2 regions of the Kluyvera georgiana genome follow, and region 1 is predicted to be linked to the other one. Evidence: predicted binding sites of a transcription regulator. Region 1 holds the regulator's gene; the other holds the start of a gene.
What was found. Region 1 encodes sigma-54, which starts transcription at its own class of promoters, with help from an activator protein. Its sites were predicted from a motif close to GTTGGCACANNTTTCGCTNT; they were not measured.

Region 1 (7,795 bases):
CTGATGCTGGCGCTGTTATGGGGCGGCGGTATTGCGGTGTTCAGTGTTTTGCCTGTGCCATTCTCCGCAGTGATGGTTGAACGCCAGATGAGCGCCTGGTTTTCGGGTGATTTCGGCTACGTTGCCCACTCAGACTGGGTCAGCATGGATGAAATTACACCGTGGATGGGGTTGGCAGTGATTGCCGCCGAAGATCAAAAATTCCCTGACCACTGGGGTTTTGACGTGTCGGCAATCGAAAAGGCGCTGGCGCACAACGAGCGCAACGAAAACCGCATTCGCGGTGCGTCGACGCTGTCGCAGCAGACGGTGAAGAACCTGTTCCTGTGGGATGGGCGTAGCTGGGTGCGTAAGGGGCTGGAAGCGGGTCTGACGCTCGGCATGGAGACGGTGTGGAGTAAGAAACGTATTTTGACCGTCTACCTGAATATCGCAGAATTTGGCGACGGTATTTTCGGCGTGGAAGCCGCGTCCCAGCGCTACTTTCATAAGTCGGCGAGTCAACTGACGATGGCGGAAGCCGCGCTGCTGGCCGCCGTGCTGCCTAACCCGATTCGTTTTAAAGCCAATGCCCCATCGGGGTATGTGCGTAGCCGTCAGGCGTGGATTTTACGGCAGATGCGCCAGCTCGGTGGGGAAGGATTTATGCGGGAAAATAAGCTGTATTAACCGTAGGCCTGATAAGCATCGCGCCATCAGGCATACAGTGGCACTGCCGGATGGCGGCGTAAACGCCTTGTCCGGCCTACAGACTATGCGTGTGTAGCCGGGCGCGGACTAGTCTTCGTCAAACCCGGCGTTAAACAGCGCGATTACCGCCGCCAGCGCCTCTTCTTCCTGCGGACCGGTGGCTTCCACTTCAATCTGACGGCCCTTGGCAGAGTCCAGCATCAGCAGCGCGATCACGCTATTGGCTTCGGCTTCGGTGCCTTCATCATTGCGCAGCAGCACTTCCGCATCGTAATGCTGCATCAGTTCAAACAGCTTCATCGCCGGGCGGGCATGCATGCCCAGCTTATTGGTGATTTCCACGGTCTGCTTTACGGTCATGATTTGCGTTTTTCCAGCGTCCGATGACGAGACTGCACGTTCTTACCGCGCGAGCGGAAGTAGTCAGCCAGCTGTTCGGCAACATAGACCGAACGGTGCTTACCGCCGGTACAGCCAATGGCAACCGTCAGATAGCTACGGTTGTTGGTTTCCAGCATAGGTAACCATAGCTCAAGATAGCTACGCGTCTGGTAAATAAAGTTGTGAACTTCCGTGTGCCTGTCGAGGAACGCGGCAACCGGTTTATCGAGGCCGGTCATCGGACGCAGCTTCGGATCCCAGTGCGGGTTCGGCAGGAAGCGCACGTCAAACACGTAATCGGCGTCGATAGGAATACCGTGCTTGAAGCCGAAGGATTCGAATACCATCGTTAGCTCACGCTCGCGTTTACCCAGCAGACGGGTGCGCAGCATTTCCGCCAGTTCATGGACTGACATCTCGGAGGTGTCGACGATCAGGTCGGCGCGAGAGCGCAGCGGCTCCAGCAGGTTGCTCTCTTCATCAATGGCGCTTTCCAGCGACAGATTCTTGCTGGAGAGCGGGTGCAGACGGCGAGTGTCGCTGTAGCGACGAATCAGCGTGTTGCGATCGGCGTCGAGGAACAGCAGCTGTGGGGAAAAGTTCTCCGGCAGGTTTTCCATTGCCCGTTCGAAGATTTCCGGAGTTTCAGGCATGTTACGTACGTCGATGCTCACGGCAGCCGAGATTTCGCGGTCGGCCAGCGTCTTTGCCAGCTCCGGCAGCAGTACCACCGGCAGGTTATCAACGCAGTAGAAGCCCATATCTTCCAGCGCCCTCAGGGCCACTGATTTTCCCGAGCCAGAGCGGCCGCTGACGATCATCAGTACCATGTACCGTTTCTCCTCAGTACGATGTGATGTCCATTACGCATCATCGTGGGTTTCCGTATCGGTGATGATTTGATACAGCTCTTCGTCGCTCTGCGCGGCGCGCAGGCGGCGGCAAATCGTTTTATCTGCCAGACGTTTCGCCACCAGGGAAAGCGTATGCAGATGGGTTTTGGTCTGGTCGGCTGGAACCAGAAGCGCAAAGAGTAAATCGACCGGCTGGTTGTCGATGGCGTCGAAGGCGATCGGCGTTTCCAGTTGCACGAACACCCCTACCGCACGCAGCGTATCTTCTTCGAGCTTGCCGTGAGGAATGGCGATGCCGTTGCCGATGCCGGTACTGCCCATTTTTTCACGGGTCAGAATGGCTTCGAACACCACCTGCGGCGGCAGGCTAAGCTGTTTCGCCGCCAGCTCGCTGATGATTTCCAGCGCACGTTTTTTACTCTGACAGTGCACAGCACTGCGGGTACATTCCTGGTTAAGGACATTGCTCAGTTGTAGAGCCGAATCGTTATTTGTCATAATTTCACCTAAGCATCGCCCGATATGCGGGCATATCGGGCGATCGCTCGGACAATCAATGTTGTTTTAGTTTATCTTTGTGCTTGGTTAACTGTCTCGCCAGTTTATCGATCAAACCGTCGATGGCGGCATACATATCCTGCCCTTCCGCGCTGGCATGAAGTTCACCGCCGTTCACGTGCAATGTCGCATCCGAGATGTGCGTCAGTTTCTCCACCTTTAACACAATATGGACCTGATTGATCCTCTCGAAATACTGCTCCAGCTTGCTGAACTTCGCATTAACGAATTCGCGCATCGGCTCGGTGATCTCGACGTTGTGTCCAGTGATGTTGAGCTGCATAGTGTCTTCCTTATCAGTTGTGTCAGACCAGCTGTTTACGCTGGTTAGACGGCGGAATGGATAAAGACTCTCGGTACTTTGCAACGGTACGCCTTGCCACCATGATACCCTGTTCAGAGAGCATGGTGGTCAGTTTACTGTCGCTCAGTGGTTTCGCGGGATTCTCCGCGGCAATCAATTTCTTAACCAGCGCCCGAATGGCCGTGGACGAGGCTTCGCCGCCGCCCTCGGTGCTGACGTGGCTGGAGAAGAAATATTTAAGCTCGAAAATGCCCCGTGGGCTATGCAAATACTTCTGCGTGGTAACACGCGAAATCGTGGACTCGTGCATCTCGACGGTTTGGGCGATGTCGGCCAGCACCATCGGTTTCATGTACTCTTCGCCAAGGTCGAAAAAGGCCTGCTGTTGCTCGACGATGCAGCGGCTGACGCGCAGCAGCGTATCGTTGCGGCTTTCAAGGCTCTTGATCAGCCATTTGGCTTCCTGCAGGTTGCTACGAATAAACTGGCTGTCGGCGTCGTTGCGGGCGTTATTACACATCCCCGCGTAGTGCTGGTTTATCTGTAGGCGCGGAATACTGTCGGCGTTCAGCTCTACCACCCAGCGATCGTTGACCTTGCGCACCAGTACGTCCGGAATCACATACTCCGGTTCGCCGGTCTGGATCGATTGGCCCGGGCGTGGATCCAGTGACTGGATCAGATCGACAGCTTCTTTCAGTACATCTTCTTTCAGACGGGTGACCCGCATCAGCGAGCGGAAATCGTGGTTAGCGAGCAGATCGAGATGATCGCTGATAATCAGTCGCGCTTCATCGAGGCGCGGCGTGTCTGGTGAAAATTGTGACAGCTGGATCAGCAGGCAATCGCGGAGATCTTTGGCGGCCACGCCGACCGGATCGAAACGCTGGATGCGCTTAAGTACCGCCTCCACTTCGTCCAGGCCAATCTCGTCGTCGCCGATGCTTTCGCGGATATCTTCGACGGTGACGGTGAGGTAGCCGGTGTCATCCACCGCGTCGACGATCGACGTGGCGATCGCCCGGTCGGTATCGGTAAACGGCGTTAACTCTACCTGCCACATCAGGTAATCCTGAAGTGACTGAGTGGTTTCACCCTGATAAACCGGTAGTTCGTCGTCTTGATAGTCAGCGCCAGTACCGGAAGGTGTACCGGCGGTGTAGATTTCGTCCCAGCTGGCGTCAAGCGGCAGCTCTTCGGGCATGTCCGGTTTTTCCAGCGCATCGACGCTGTCCAGCGTTTCGCTATCGACGGTTTCCTGAGTCTCTACTTCATCGTGAAGATCGGTTTGCTCGAGCAGGGGATTGCTCTCCAGCGCCTGCTGGAGTTCCTGCTGAAGTTCCAGCGTAGACAATTGCAACAGACGAATGGCCTGCTGCAACTGGGGCGTCATGGCAAGCTGTTGGCTGAGCCTTAATTGCAAACCTTGCTTCATGTTCAGAACGAATATCTCCCGCTAACGTCGATAACCACTACCCTATCAGAGTCTGAAGTCTTCCCCAAGATACACGCGTTTAACATGTTCGTCTTCCAGGATCTCCTGAGGTGTTCCGTGGGCAATCAGATGCCCCTGGCTGACGATGTAAGCGCGTTCGCACACCGCCAGCGTTTCACGGACGTTGTGGTCGGTAATCAGTACGCCAAGGCCGCTGTCGCGCAGATGTTCGATGATGCGTTTGATGTCGATAACGGAGATGGGGTCTACACCGGCAAACGGTTCATCCAGCAGGATAAACTTCGGGTTTGCCGCTAACGCGCGGGCAATCTCGACGCGGCGACGTTCACCGCCGGAAAGCGCCTGGCCCAGGCTGTCGCGCAGATGCTCGATGTGGAACTCTTCCATCAGCTCTTTGGCACGGTCTTCGCGCTGTTCATTGCTGAGGTCATCGCGGATCTGCAGTACCGCCATCAGATTATCGTAAACGCTCAGACGACGGAAAATCGACGCTTCCTGCGGCAAATAGCCGATGCCGCGGCGTGCACGGGCGTGCAGCGGCAGCAGGCTGATGTCTTCATCATCAATGATGATGTTGCCCGCATCGCGCGGTACGATACCGACGACCATGTAGAAGGTGGTCGTTTTACCCGCGCCGTTCGGCCCAAGCAGGCCCACAATCTCACCGGAGTTGACGGTCAGACTGACATCTTCCACGACGCGTCTGCCTTTATAGGCCTTCGCCAGATTTTTTGCAGTTAATGTCGCCATAACGGATTAGTTACTCTTCTTCTGTGCCGGAGCCTGGTCTTTGGATTTGTCCTGTAGCTGAGACGGAACCAGAACGGTAGTGACGCGTTTGCCTTTGTCGCTAAACGCCTGCATTTTCTGCTCTTTCACCAGATAGGTAATCTTGTCACCCTTGATGTTACTGTCTAACTGCTCAAGGTAGGCATTGCCGGTCAGTACCACGAAATCATTTGCTAATTCGTAGTGCATTTTCGATGCGCGACCTTTCACCGGCTTGCCGTTGTCCTGCATCTGGTAGAAGGTAGCCGGGTTGCCGTAGCCATCGATCACTTCTTTACCCTGCTGGTTTGCCGGGCGGGTGACGACCACTTTGTCGGCGTTGATTTTGATACTGCCCTGAGTCACGACAACGTTACCGGTGAAGGTCACGACGTTGCCCTGCATATCCAGCGACTGCTGATCGGATTCAATATGAATCGGCTGATTGGTATCGCCGGTCAGGGCCATTGCCGGCAGACTGGCTGCCAGCAGAGAAGCGACGAGCGCCAGCTTAAGGCTGAGTTTGTTTGTTCTGGATTTCATAAGAAGTTCTAACCTTTTCAATCAGCTCGGCGTTTTTGCTGCGTAAATTGCCGCGCATTTTCAGGCCGCTGGAATTAAATGTTGTTCCGTATAACGTCACCAGATCGTCAGAGGAAACGTCCTGAGTAATCAGGTTCACCTGGGCATTATCCGTCGTAATCTTACGCAGTTGTGCGTCTTCTGTCAGCGCGTTGATTTCAACGTGCCCGTAGAGATACAGCATGCGGTCGTTGGTCAGCTTCGCTTTATCGGCTTTAATCGACCAGGTTGGCACCTTCGCGGTGTCAAAGGTAGTCAGCACGGGGTGAGTAAACCACGACAGACCCTGATCGGAAAAATACTCCACGTGCTCGGCAATTAACCGATAGCTGAGCGCGCCTTCGGGGCTGTACACCACCGTATCGGTATGTTCGCTTTTATAGGTTGGATCGCCGGTATTTACTGCAACCGGGCCGCTGTCGTCTTTGTCGGCGAGATTCAGGCCGATGAGGACAAGCGCAACCAGCGATAGCAGAATGATAACCCAACGTCTGGTTTTACTCATATGGATTGCCCTTTGGCTTCGTCGAGCTTCCCTTGCGCCAGCAGCAGCAGGTCACAGACTTCGCGTACCGCACCGCGTCCGCCCGCAATGCGCGTGACGTAATCGGCGCGCGGCAGCAGCAGCGGGTGCGCATCCGCCACCGCGACGCTCAGGCCGATCTCTGCCATCACCGGCCAGTCGATCAGGTCATCGCCCACGTAGGCGACTTCATCCGGCCGTAGGCTCAGCTTCGCCAGCAGTTCACGATAGGCGATAAGTTTATCAGACTGACCCTGGTAGAGATGCGTAATACCCAGGGTAGCGCAGCGGTCTTCTAACAGTTTAGCTTTTCGCCCGGTAATAATCGCCACTTCGATGCCGGAGGTGAGGGCGCAGCGCACGCCGTAGCCGTCGCGCACGTTAAAGGCTTTCAGCTCTTCACCGTTGTTGCCCATATAAATCAGGCCGTCGGACAGCACCCCGTCGACGTCGAGGATCAACAGGCGGATTTTCTCCGCCTTCGCGATAAATTGTGGACTCACCGGCCCGTAACAGGTGGCGACCGATGCGACAGCGTTACTCATTCTTTATATCCTTGATTACACTACGCCTGCGCGCAGTAGGTCGTGCATATGTATCACACCTAGCAGATGGTCGCCATCGGCAACCAGCACGCAGGTGATATGACGTGATTGCATCAGGTTCAGCGCGTCGACCGCCAGCGTACCGGGACGAATGCGGATACCGCCCGGCGTCATCACATCGGCGATGCCAAGGCTACGTAGGTCTGCGCCGTTGTCGAAGATGCGTCGTAGGTCGCCATCCGTGAAGATACCCTTAATCTGCATATTGTCATCGCAGATGGCCGTCATTCCGAGATTTTTACGGGTAATTTCCAGCAGCGCATCCCGCAGTGAGGCATCTTCGCTCACGTGAGGGATTTCATCGCCCGTGTGCATAATATCGTTAACGCGCAGCAGAAGCTTGCGGCCCAGTGCGCCGCCGGGGTGCGACAGCGCAAAGTCTTCAGCGGTAAAGCCGCGGGCCTTCAGCAGCGCAACGGCCAGCGCATCGCCCATCACCAGCGCGGCGGTGGTGCTGGAGGTCGGCGCCAGCCCGAGCGGGCAAGCCTCGCGCGGAACTTTTACGCACAGATGAATATCTGCCGCACGGCCCATGCTGCTGTCCGGGCGGCTGGTCATGCAGATCAGCGGCACGCGCAGGCGCTTGAGCACCGGGATCAGCGCCAGAATCTCGTTCGACTCGCCGGAGTTAGAGAGCGCGATGACCACATCCTGTGGTGTCACCATGCCTAAATCGCCGTGCGCCGCTTCGCCGGGATGGACGAAGAAGGAAGAGGTGCCGGTACTGGCAAAGGTAGCGGCCATTTTGCGCCCGATATGCCCGGACTTGCCCATCCCCATCACGACCACTTTGCCGCCGCAGTAGAAGATCTTCTCACAGGCGTCGCTGAAGTCCTGATTGATGTATTGATCGAGCTGTTCCAGCCCTTCCCGTTCAACCTCCAGAACTTCTCTTCCCGCCTGCTGGAAGTCGAAATTTGGCTGCAAATCTATTTGCGACATAGTGTTATCCCGATTTATTCGATGAAGAGCGGCGTTGCCCAATAGAGCAGCGCCAGCCACGCAACAAACCCGCCGATTAACAGTAAACCTGCGCCACGGCCTATCTGGCGACGACGCCAGCACAGGAGGGCG
Region 2 (7,795 bases), 1.4 Mb from region 1:
TTGTTCGTTCACAAAATCTGCCTTGATGAAGGATTTTGAGTGATTCAAGCATTTCAGTCGCGAGTGGACAATCTGGTTTAAACGCATCATGCTTCGGATCATCCGAAAGCTTAGGTGTATATCTTATGAGGCTGGATCTTTCTGATTTGAAACTTGTCGTCTGCATCGCTGATGCGGGAAGCATTACTCAGGGGGCTCGTGATGCCTGTCTTGCGGTTGGCTCGGCCAGCGAGAGACTGAAAAGCATGGAGGAAGATATCGGGGTAAAGTTTTTTTCTCGACATCCCAGAGGCGTTAGCCTGACAGATGCCGGTGAAATCCTGGTCGGCCACGCCCGTGAATTACTTTCCCGGCACGAGCGGCTTAACGCTGAACTCGGCGCTTACGTTAAAGGAGTGAGAGGAAAGGTACGATTGTATGCCAATACGTCTGCAATGGCAGAATTTCTGCCCGGTAGACTGGCTAAGTGGCTTTCAGAACACCCTAATGTGACCATTGAGTTAGAAGAGAGAACCAGTACGGATATTATTAACAGCATACATAATGGGATCGCGGAAGCCGGTCTCGTCTCAGATGCTGTTGACCCCCGCGAACTGATGCTTGAACCCATAGCAGATGACAGGCTTGCCCTTATCGTTCCGACCACGCACCCGTTTGGATTTCGCCATGAAGTCTCTCTCTCAGAAGCGCTCGGCGAGACTTTTATTGGCCTTTACCCCGGCAGCGCGCTGCAGGAGCACATCAACGGACATGCCAGAGAACTGGGTCACCCACTGACGTATCGCATCAGAATGAGCAGCTTTGAAGGGGTTTGCGAAATGGTCAGTAGTGGTATTGGCGTAGGGGTTATTCCCGTGTCAGTCGCTGAACGCTTCCGTAAAAAATACCATTACCATGTATTACCGCTAACCGACCCATGGGCACGGCGACGAATCTGCATTTGCTATAAAACAGCGGATTCACTAAGCCCACCAATAACAGAATTAATCGACTTTCTCAGAACTCATTAATCAATATCCTGATATCGTTGCCCGATTCTGTCTTGAGTTGATTCAACTCTGACCCTGATTCATTGTGGGCCAGCCTGTCGGCTTAATAGAGATAAAACCTGCCGGGAATAGTAGATGAAATTGTATTTATCCCTCGCGTATAGTGTGCGCTAACGCCTTGTAAGGATAGGGTAATGAAGAACAAAACCTTTTATATGCTGCTGATAGGATCGACAACATTAATTTTTGGGCTGTGGGTCTGGGCCTGGTATATGGGTGCCGATCCGGTGTGGATCAAGTCGAAGACTACCCAGCCGTTAGCGGATATGTTCAGCAGCGTGAACGCGCTGTTTGCCGGCTTAGCGCTGTGCGGGGTGATTATTACGGTTTCCCTACAAATTTACGAACTGCAACAAACCAAAACGGAGTTAGCTAAAACGGCTGAGGCTAACCGCGCGTCGGCGGAGCATGCAAAAGAAGGGGCCGTCATTAACTTATTCCAGACTTACTGCAGCGAGTATTTTCAGGGCGTCAAAAATTCGTCAATGAATGTCCTGATTCCAGCAATGGCGAGCCGTCGCTACTTTGAATTTATGATTTCCCGCTTTTTCGTCTCCGAGCAACGGATGCTGGAGGATAACGCCTGGGAACGAATTCAGTTGGTTACCCGTTACGACGGTTTTAGTACGTTTAAACGGGAAGAACAGAACGATCGTTATAAACTTGATGAATTGATGAATTTCTTCACGATCCTTGCCCATCAACATAATGCCAGCGATGTGATTGGCCGCTGTGATTTTTCCTGGGCCTGGTGGCGGCCCATGTTCTGGATGATTGCCATCGCGCAGATAAAGCGATACGAGGAGAATTCAAGCGTCAAAAAATATGCCATTCGCCCTCGGTTTATTGAAGCGGTACGTAAACTGGATATGGCTTACAACCTCGAACCTATCGAAAATGGACAGGCGTTGGCTGAGTTGATTGCCGATCACCCGAAACTCAACGAAGCGTATCAGCTTGACCCGCTGCACAAAGACGCCGCGCTGTGGCAATTTAAACTGCCAGAATAAGCTTATCATGTTGTCCGAAAGCCTGCTCCCCAGCGGGCTTTTTTGTGATGCCTATAGCCTGCACCACCGCGCAGCATAGTTTGCACAACTTGCTACAAAAATGCGCAAAGCGTGACTATTGCAATATTTATGTACTTTATTGTTAACCAGATGTGATCCCTCCCGTAATTTCACTTCGTCGGTGCAGAGGCCCTGTAACGGCGCTCTATACTCAAAATTGTCAAAATCCGCGCGATGGTTGCGAAAAGTTGGCAACCATTTTGCTTAATGATTTGACCTGAAAAGCGTAAGGAAACCTCGCCGTTATCAGCAGGATATTGTCAGGATGTCGTCAGTCCGGCGCGTGCGCCGGTGGTTCGGCTTCACACCGTTATGCATAAACCTCTTTTGCTAAGGTAGATAATAATGTCGCTGAAATTAATAAGAAGTCCGCTTTCGATTGTGTTGGCAGGGTGTCTGGTGACGGCGTTTTCCGCCCAGGCCGATATTGTGATTGGTGTCGCTGGCCCATTTACCGGGCCGAACGCTACCTATGGCGATCAATATTGGCACGGCGCGACCCAGGCCGCGGCGGATATTAACGCTGCGGGTGGGATTAACGGCGAGAAAATTAAGCTGGTACAGGGCGATGATGCCTGTGAACCGAAGCAGGCCGTGGCGGTAGCGAACCGTCTGGTCGATCAGGACAAAGTTCAGGCCGTCGTTGGCCACTTCTGTTCCTCTTCGACGATGCCCGCCTCCGAGGTTTATAACGATGCGGGCGTGCTGGCCATCACCCCTGGTTCAACAAACCCGCTAATCACCGAGCGCGGAATGAACGATATGTTCCGTATGTGCGGCCGCGACGACCAGCAGGGCGACGTTGCCAGCAACTTCATCATTGATAAGCTGAAGGCCAAACGGGTGGTTATCATCCACGATAAAGATACCTACGGACAGGGACTGGCGGATGCGACTCGCGCGGCGCTGGCCAAGCGCGGCGTGAAGGATGTGATGTATGAAGGCCTGTCGCGTGGTGAAAAAGACTTTAATGCGCTGGTGACCAAAATTGGCGCTCAGAAGCCGGACGTGGTCTTCTTCGGCGGCTGTCACCCTGAAGCGGGCCCTTTGGTACGTCAGATGCGTGAGCAGGGCGTGCAGGCGAAATTCTTCTCCGGCGACTGTATCGTCAACGAAGAGATGGTCACCGCCGCCGGTGGTCCGCAGTATACCAACGGCATCTATATGACCTTTGGCAAAGATCCGCGCCTGATCCCTGACGGCAAGGCGGTTATCGAAAAATTCCGCGCCAATAAGTTTGAGCCTGAAGGTTACACCCTCTATTCCTATGCTTCTATTCAGGCCATCGCGGCGGCGTTTAAAGCGGCCGGTCCTGATTCGGCGAAAGCCAGCGAATGGCTGAAGGCCAACCCGGTCGAAACCGTCATGGGTAAGAAAGCCTGGGACAGCAAGGGCGACCTGAAAGTCTCGGACTACGTCGTTTATCAGTGGGATGACAAAGGCAAGTATAAGGAAGTTGAGTAACCGGATGGAGTCACGCTCAGCGCCGGTGTGCTTGCATACCGGCGCTCTATAACACGGCCAATAACACGAGCGCGCGATGATGGAGACATTCTTTCTGCAACAGTTAGTCAATGGCTTGACGCTAGGATCGGTCTACGGGCTGATCGCCATTGGTTACACCATGGTTTACGGTATCATCGGCATGATTAACTTCGCTCATGGCGAAGTGTATATGATCTCAGCCTACCTCTGCGCCATTGGTCTGGCGCTACTCTCCTTCTTTGGCCTGCACTCTTTCCCCCTGCTGATCCTCGGCACGCTGGTCTTTACCATCGTGGTTACCGGCGTGTACGGCTGGACGATTGAGCGTATTGCCTACAAACCGCTGCGTAATTCCACTCGTCTGGCGCCGCTGATTTCTGCCATCGGCATGTCATTGATTTTGCAAAACTATGCGCAAATCAGCCAGGGTCCGCGCCAGCAGGGGGTGCCGACGATGCTCGACGGTGTGCTGCGTCTGCATATCGGGGACGGTTTCGTGCAGATTACCTATACCAAAATCTTTATCCTGCTGGCCTCGTTTGCCGGGATGCTGCTGCTGACGTGGATTATTGGGCACACCCGTCTCGGACGTATGTGCCGGGCGGTGCAGCAGGATCGCAAAATGGCCTCGATTCTCGGCATCAACACCGATCGTATCATCTCGCTGGTGTTTGTGATCGGCGCGGCGATGGCGGGGCTGGCGGGGGTGCTGATCACCATGAACTACGGCACCTTCGACTTCTATGCCGGGTTTATCATCGGCATCAAAGCGTTCACCGCGGCGGTGCTCGGCGGTATCGGTTCCCTACCGGGGGCGATGCTGGGGGGGCTGCTGCTTGGCGTGGCCGAAGCGCAGTTCTCCGGGATGGTCAACTCCGACTATAAAGATGTGTTCTCGTTCGGACTGCTGGTGGTGATCCTGATTTTCCGCCCGCAGGGGCTGCTTGGCCGCCCGATTGTGGCCAAAGTGTAGGAGTGGACGATGACGCATTCAATAGCTTCACATGAGGCGTTTTCCCTCAAACGCTGCATTCTTGACGCAATTTTTTCCGGCCTGGTGGCGCTGATTATCTTCGGCCCGATTGTCGGCGTGGTGCTTGATGGCTACAGCTTCAACTTTGAAGGTCAACGCCTAATTTGGATTATCGCCGTCGTGATGGTGGGGCGCTTTGCGCTTAGCGCAATGGCCACCACCGCGCTCGGCCGACGTTTTACATCCCGCTTTGAAAGCGATAATGCGGGCGTCTATGTGCGTGCGCCGGACTATAAAAGCCGAATGAGATGGATAATCCCACTGGTGCTGGCACTGGCGGTTTGCTTCCCGTTCGTCGCCACCAAATATGTGCTGACGGTGGCGATCCTCGGCCTGATCTACGTGCTGCTGGGGCTAGGGCTGAACATCGTAGTCGGTCTCGCCGGGCTTTTAGATCTGGGCTACGTGGCGTTTTATGCCATTGGCGCCTACGGGCTGGCGTTGGGGTATCAGTATCTGGGGCTGGGATTCTGGTCGATGCTACCGCTGGCGGCGCTGATGGCCGCGGCGGCAGGCGCCTTGCTTGGCTTTCCGGTGCTGCGCATGCACGGCGACTATCTGGCCATTGTGACCCTTGGTTTTGGTGAAATCATCCGTCTGATCCTTAACAACTGGCTCAGCTTTACCGGCGGCCCGAACGGGATTTCCGCACCGCCGCCAACCTTCTTTGGCCTCGAATTTGGACGGCGGGCGAAAGAGGGCGGTGTACCGTTCCACGAGTTTTTCCATCTCACCTATAACCCTAATCTGAAGTTTATTTTTATCTACGCGGTTCTGGTGCTGGTGGTACTGCTGGTGCTGTATATCAAACATCGTCTGACGCGTATGCCGATTGGCCGCGCGTGGGAGGCGCTACGTGAAGATGAAATCGCCTGCCGCTCGATGGGCCTGAATCATGTGCTGGTGAAGCTGTCGGCCTTTACCCTCGGCGCATCGACCGCCGGAATTGCCGGCGTGTTCTTCGCCACCTATCAGGGCTTCGTCAATCCCACCTCGTTCACCTTCTTTGAATCGGCGCTGATTCTCGCCATCGTGGTGCTGGGCGGGATGGGCTCGACCATCGGCGTGGTGCTGGCGGCGTTTGTACTGACCGTTACCCCCGAGCTATTGCGCAGTTTTGCCGAGTATCGCGTGCTGCTGTTTGGCGTATTGATGGTGGTGATGATGATCTGGCGGCCTCGGGGGCTGATTCGCATCAATCGCAGCGGATTTGCGGTGCGTAAAGGAGTGGCGCCATGAGCCAGGATGTGATTTTAAGCGTTGAGCATTTGATGATGCATTTTGGCGGTATTAAAGCCCTGAACGATGTCAATCTGGAGGTACAGCGTGGCTCGATTACCGCGCTCATCGGCCCCAACGGCGCGGGAAAGACCACGGTGTTCAACTGCCTGACCGGTTTCTACAAGGCTTCCGGCGGCAAAATTCTGTTCAATACGCGCGGTAAAACCACTAACGTCATCCAGATTCTCGGACAAAAGTTTCAGCCGGGTGACTGGGTTAACCCGGCACGCCTCGGGCAGCGGATTTTTTACAAGATGTTTGGCGGAACTCACCTCGTGAACCGGGCGGGGCTGGCGCGGACGTTCCAAAATATCCGTCTTTTCCGCGAGATGTCGGTGGTGGAGAATCTGCTGGTCGCGCAGCATATGCAGGTCAACCGCAACCTGGTCGCCGGGATCCTCAATACGCCAGCCTATCGCCGTGCCGAGAGCGCCGCATTGGATCGCGCTTTTTACTGGCTTGAGGTGGTGGATCTGGTTGACTGCGCCAACCGGCTGGCGGGTGAGATGTCCTATGGCCAGCAGCGTCGCCTCGAGATTGCCCGCGCCATGTGCACCGGCCCGGAGATGATTTGTCTTGATGAACCCGCCGCCGGGCTGAACCCCGTGGAAACGCGGGCGCTGAGCAAAATTATCCGTTTCTTGCGTGAGCATCACGGCATTACCGTGCTGCTGATTGAACATGATATGGGGATGGTGATGGACATTTCGGACGATATTATCGTGCTGGACCACGGCGATGTCATTGCCCAGGGCAAGGCGGAACAAATTCAGCACGATGAGAAAGTCATTGCCGCCTATCTCGGCACCAGCGAAGACGAGGTCAGCCTATGAGCGAACCGATGTTGGAGTTTCGTGAGGTTGATGTCTATTACGGCGTTATCCAGGCGTTAAAGCAGGTTTCGCTGCAGGTCAACAAGGGCGAAACCGTCTCACTGATTGGCGCCAACGGCGCGGGGAAATCGACGCTGTTGATGTCCATTTTCGGCCAGCCGCGCGTGCGCAGCGGGCAAATTCTCTTCTGCGGCGACGATATCAGCCATCGTACCACCCATTATGTCGCCTCGGCGGGGATCGCTCAGGCGCCGGAGGGGCGGCGCATCTTCCCCGATATGACCGTGGAAGAAAACCTCTTGATGGGTACCATCCCCATTGGTAACCAGTACGCCGCTCAGGATCTGCAAAGCATGTTCGATCTGTTCCCTCGTCTCAAAGAGCGGCGTAAGCAGCGGGCGATGACCATGTCCGGCGGTGAGCAGCAGATGTTGGCGATTGCCCGTGCGCTGATGAGCCGACCGAAACTGCTGCTGCTTGATGAGCCCAGCCTCGGACTGGCGCCGATTGTGGTGAAGCAAATTTTCCATACGCTGCGTGAACTGGCTCGCGATGGGATGACTATTTTTCTGGTGGAACAAAATGCTCACCATGCGCTGAAGCTCTCTGACCGGGGATACGTGATGGTGAACGGGCAAATTCGTCTCAGCGGCAGCGGTGAGGAACTGTTGGGCAATCAGGAGGTGCGCAAGGCCTATCTGGGCGGCGTGTAGCAAAGCATTGCTGGAGTTCAATGCTAAACTCCTGCATCATTGCGCCTGAACTGAATGACCTCATCAACAACGACAGAGATTGAGTATGAAAACGGGACCTTTAACCGAAAGCGAGCTGGAATGGCTGGACGAGACCATTGCGAAGTATGCCTCTGATGCGTCAATTATCGACGTTTCCGAACTGGACGGTATGCTGACCGCCATCCTCTCCTCACCGCTGGAGATTGAACCCGCCGAGTGGATGTTTGCCGTATGGGGCGGGGCAGACCATGTGCCGCACTGGGCGACCGATCGCGAGCGCGACCGTTTTGTGAATCTCACGCTGCAGCAT

Region 2: ABTW00_RS09115 (branched-chain amino acid ABC transporter substrate-binding protein) is a predicted target of sigma-54. The motif match lies at 2,307-2,326, and genes of this name have one in related genera.

What each region holds. Positions count from the first base shown of each region.
Region 1 is NZ_CP158865.1:544,895-552,689, forward strand. It holds gene mtgA (monofunctional biosynthetic peptidoglycan transglycosylase) at 1-669, shown strand, start outside; gene npr (PTS phosphocarrier protein NPr) at 778-1,050, opposite strand; gene rapZ (RNase adapter RapZ) at 1,047-1,901, opposite strand; gene ptsN (PTS IIA-like nitrogen regulatory protein PtsN) at 1,935-2,423, opposite strand; gene hpf (ribosome hibernation promoting factor) at 2,479-2,766, opposite strand; gene rpoN (RNA polymerase factor sigma-54) at 2,789-4,222, opposite strand; gene lptB (LPS export ABC transporter ATP-binding protein) at 4,268-4,993, opposite strand; gene lptA (lipopolysaccharide ABC transporter substrate-binding protein LptA) at 5,000-5,554, opposite strand; gene lptC (LPS export ABC transporter periplasmic protein LptC) at 5,523-6,098, opposite strand; gene kdsC (3-deoxy-manno-octulosonate-8-phosphatase KdsC) at 6,095-6,661, opposite strand; gene kdsD (arabinose-5-phosphate isomerase KdsD) at 6,677-7,663, opposite strand; gene ABTW00_RS02680 (calcium/sodium antiporter) at 7,678-7,795, opposite strand, start outside.
Region 2 is NZ_CP158865.1:1,917,459-1,925,253, forward strand. It holds gene ABTW00_RS09100 (sulfite exporter TauE/SafE family protein) at 1-90, opposite strand, end outside; gene ABTW00_RS09105 (LysR family transcriptional regulator) at 126-1,010, shown strand; gene ABTW00_RS09110 (hypothetical protein) at 1,184-2,059, shown strand; gene ABTW00_RS09115 (branched-chain amino acid ABC transporter substrate-binding protein) at 2,465-3,583, shown strand; gene ABTW00_RS09120 (ABC transporter permease subunit) at 3,663-4,577, shown strand; gene livM (high-affinity branched-chain amino acid ABC transporter permease LivM) at 4,587-5,876, shown strand; gene ABTW00_RS09130 (ABC transporter ATP-binding protein) at 5,873-6,751, shown strand; gene ABTW00_RS09135 (ABC transporter ATP-binding protein) at 6,748-7,464, shown strand; gene ABTW00_RS09140 (YecA family protein) at 7,550-7,795, shown strand, end outside.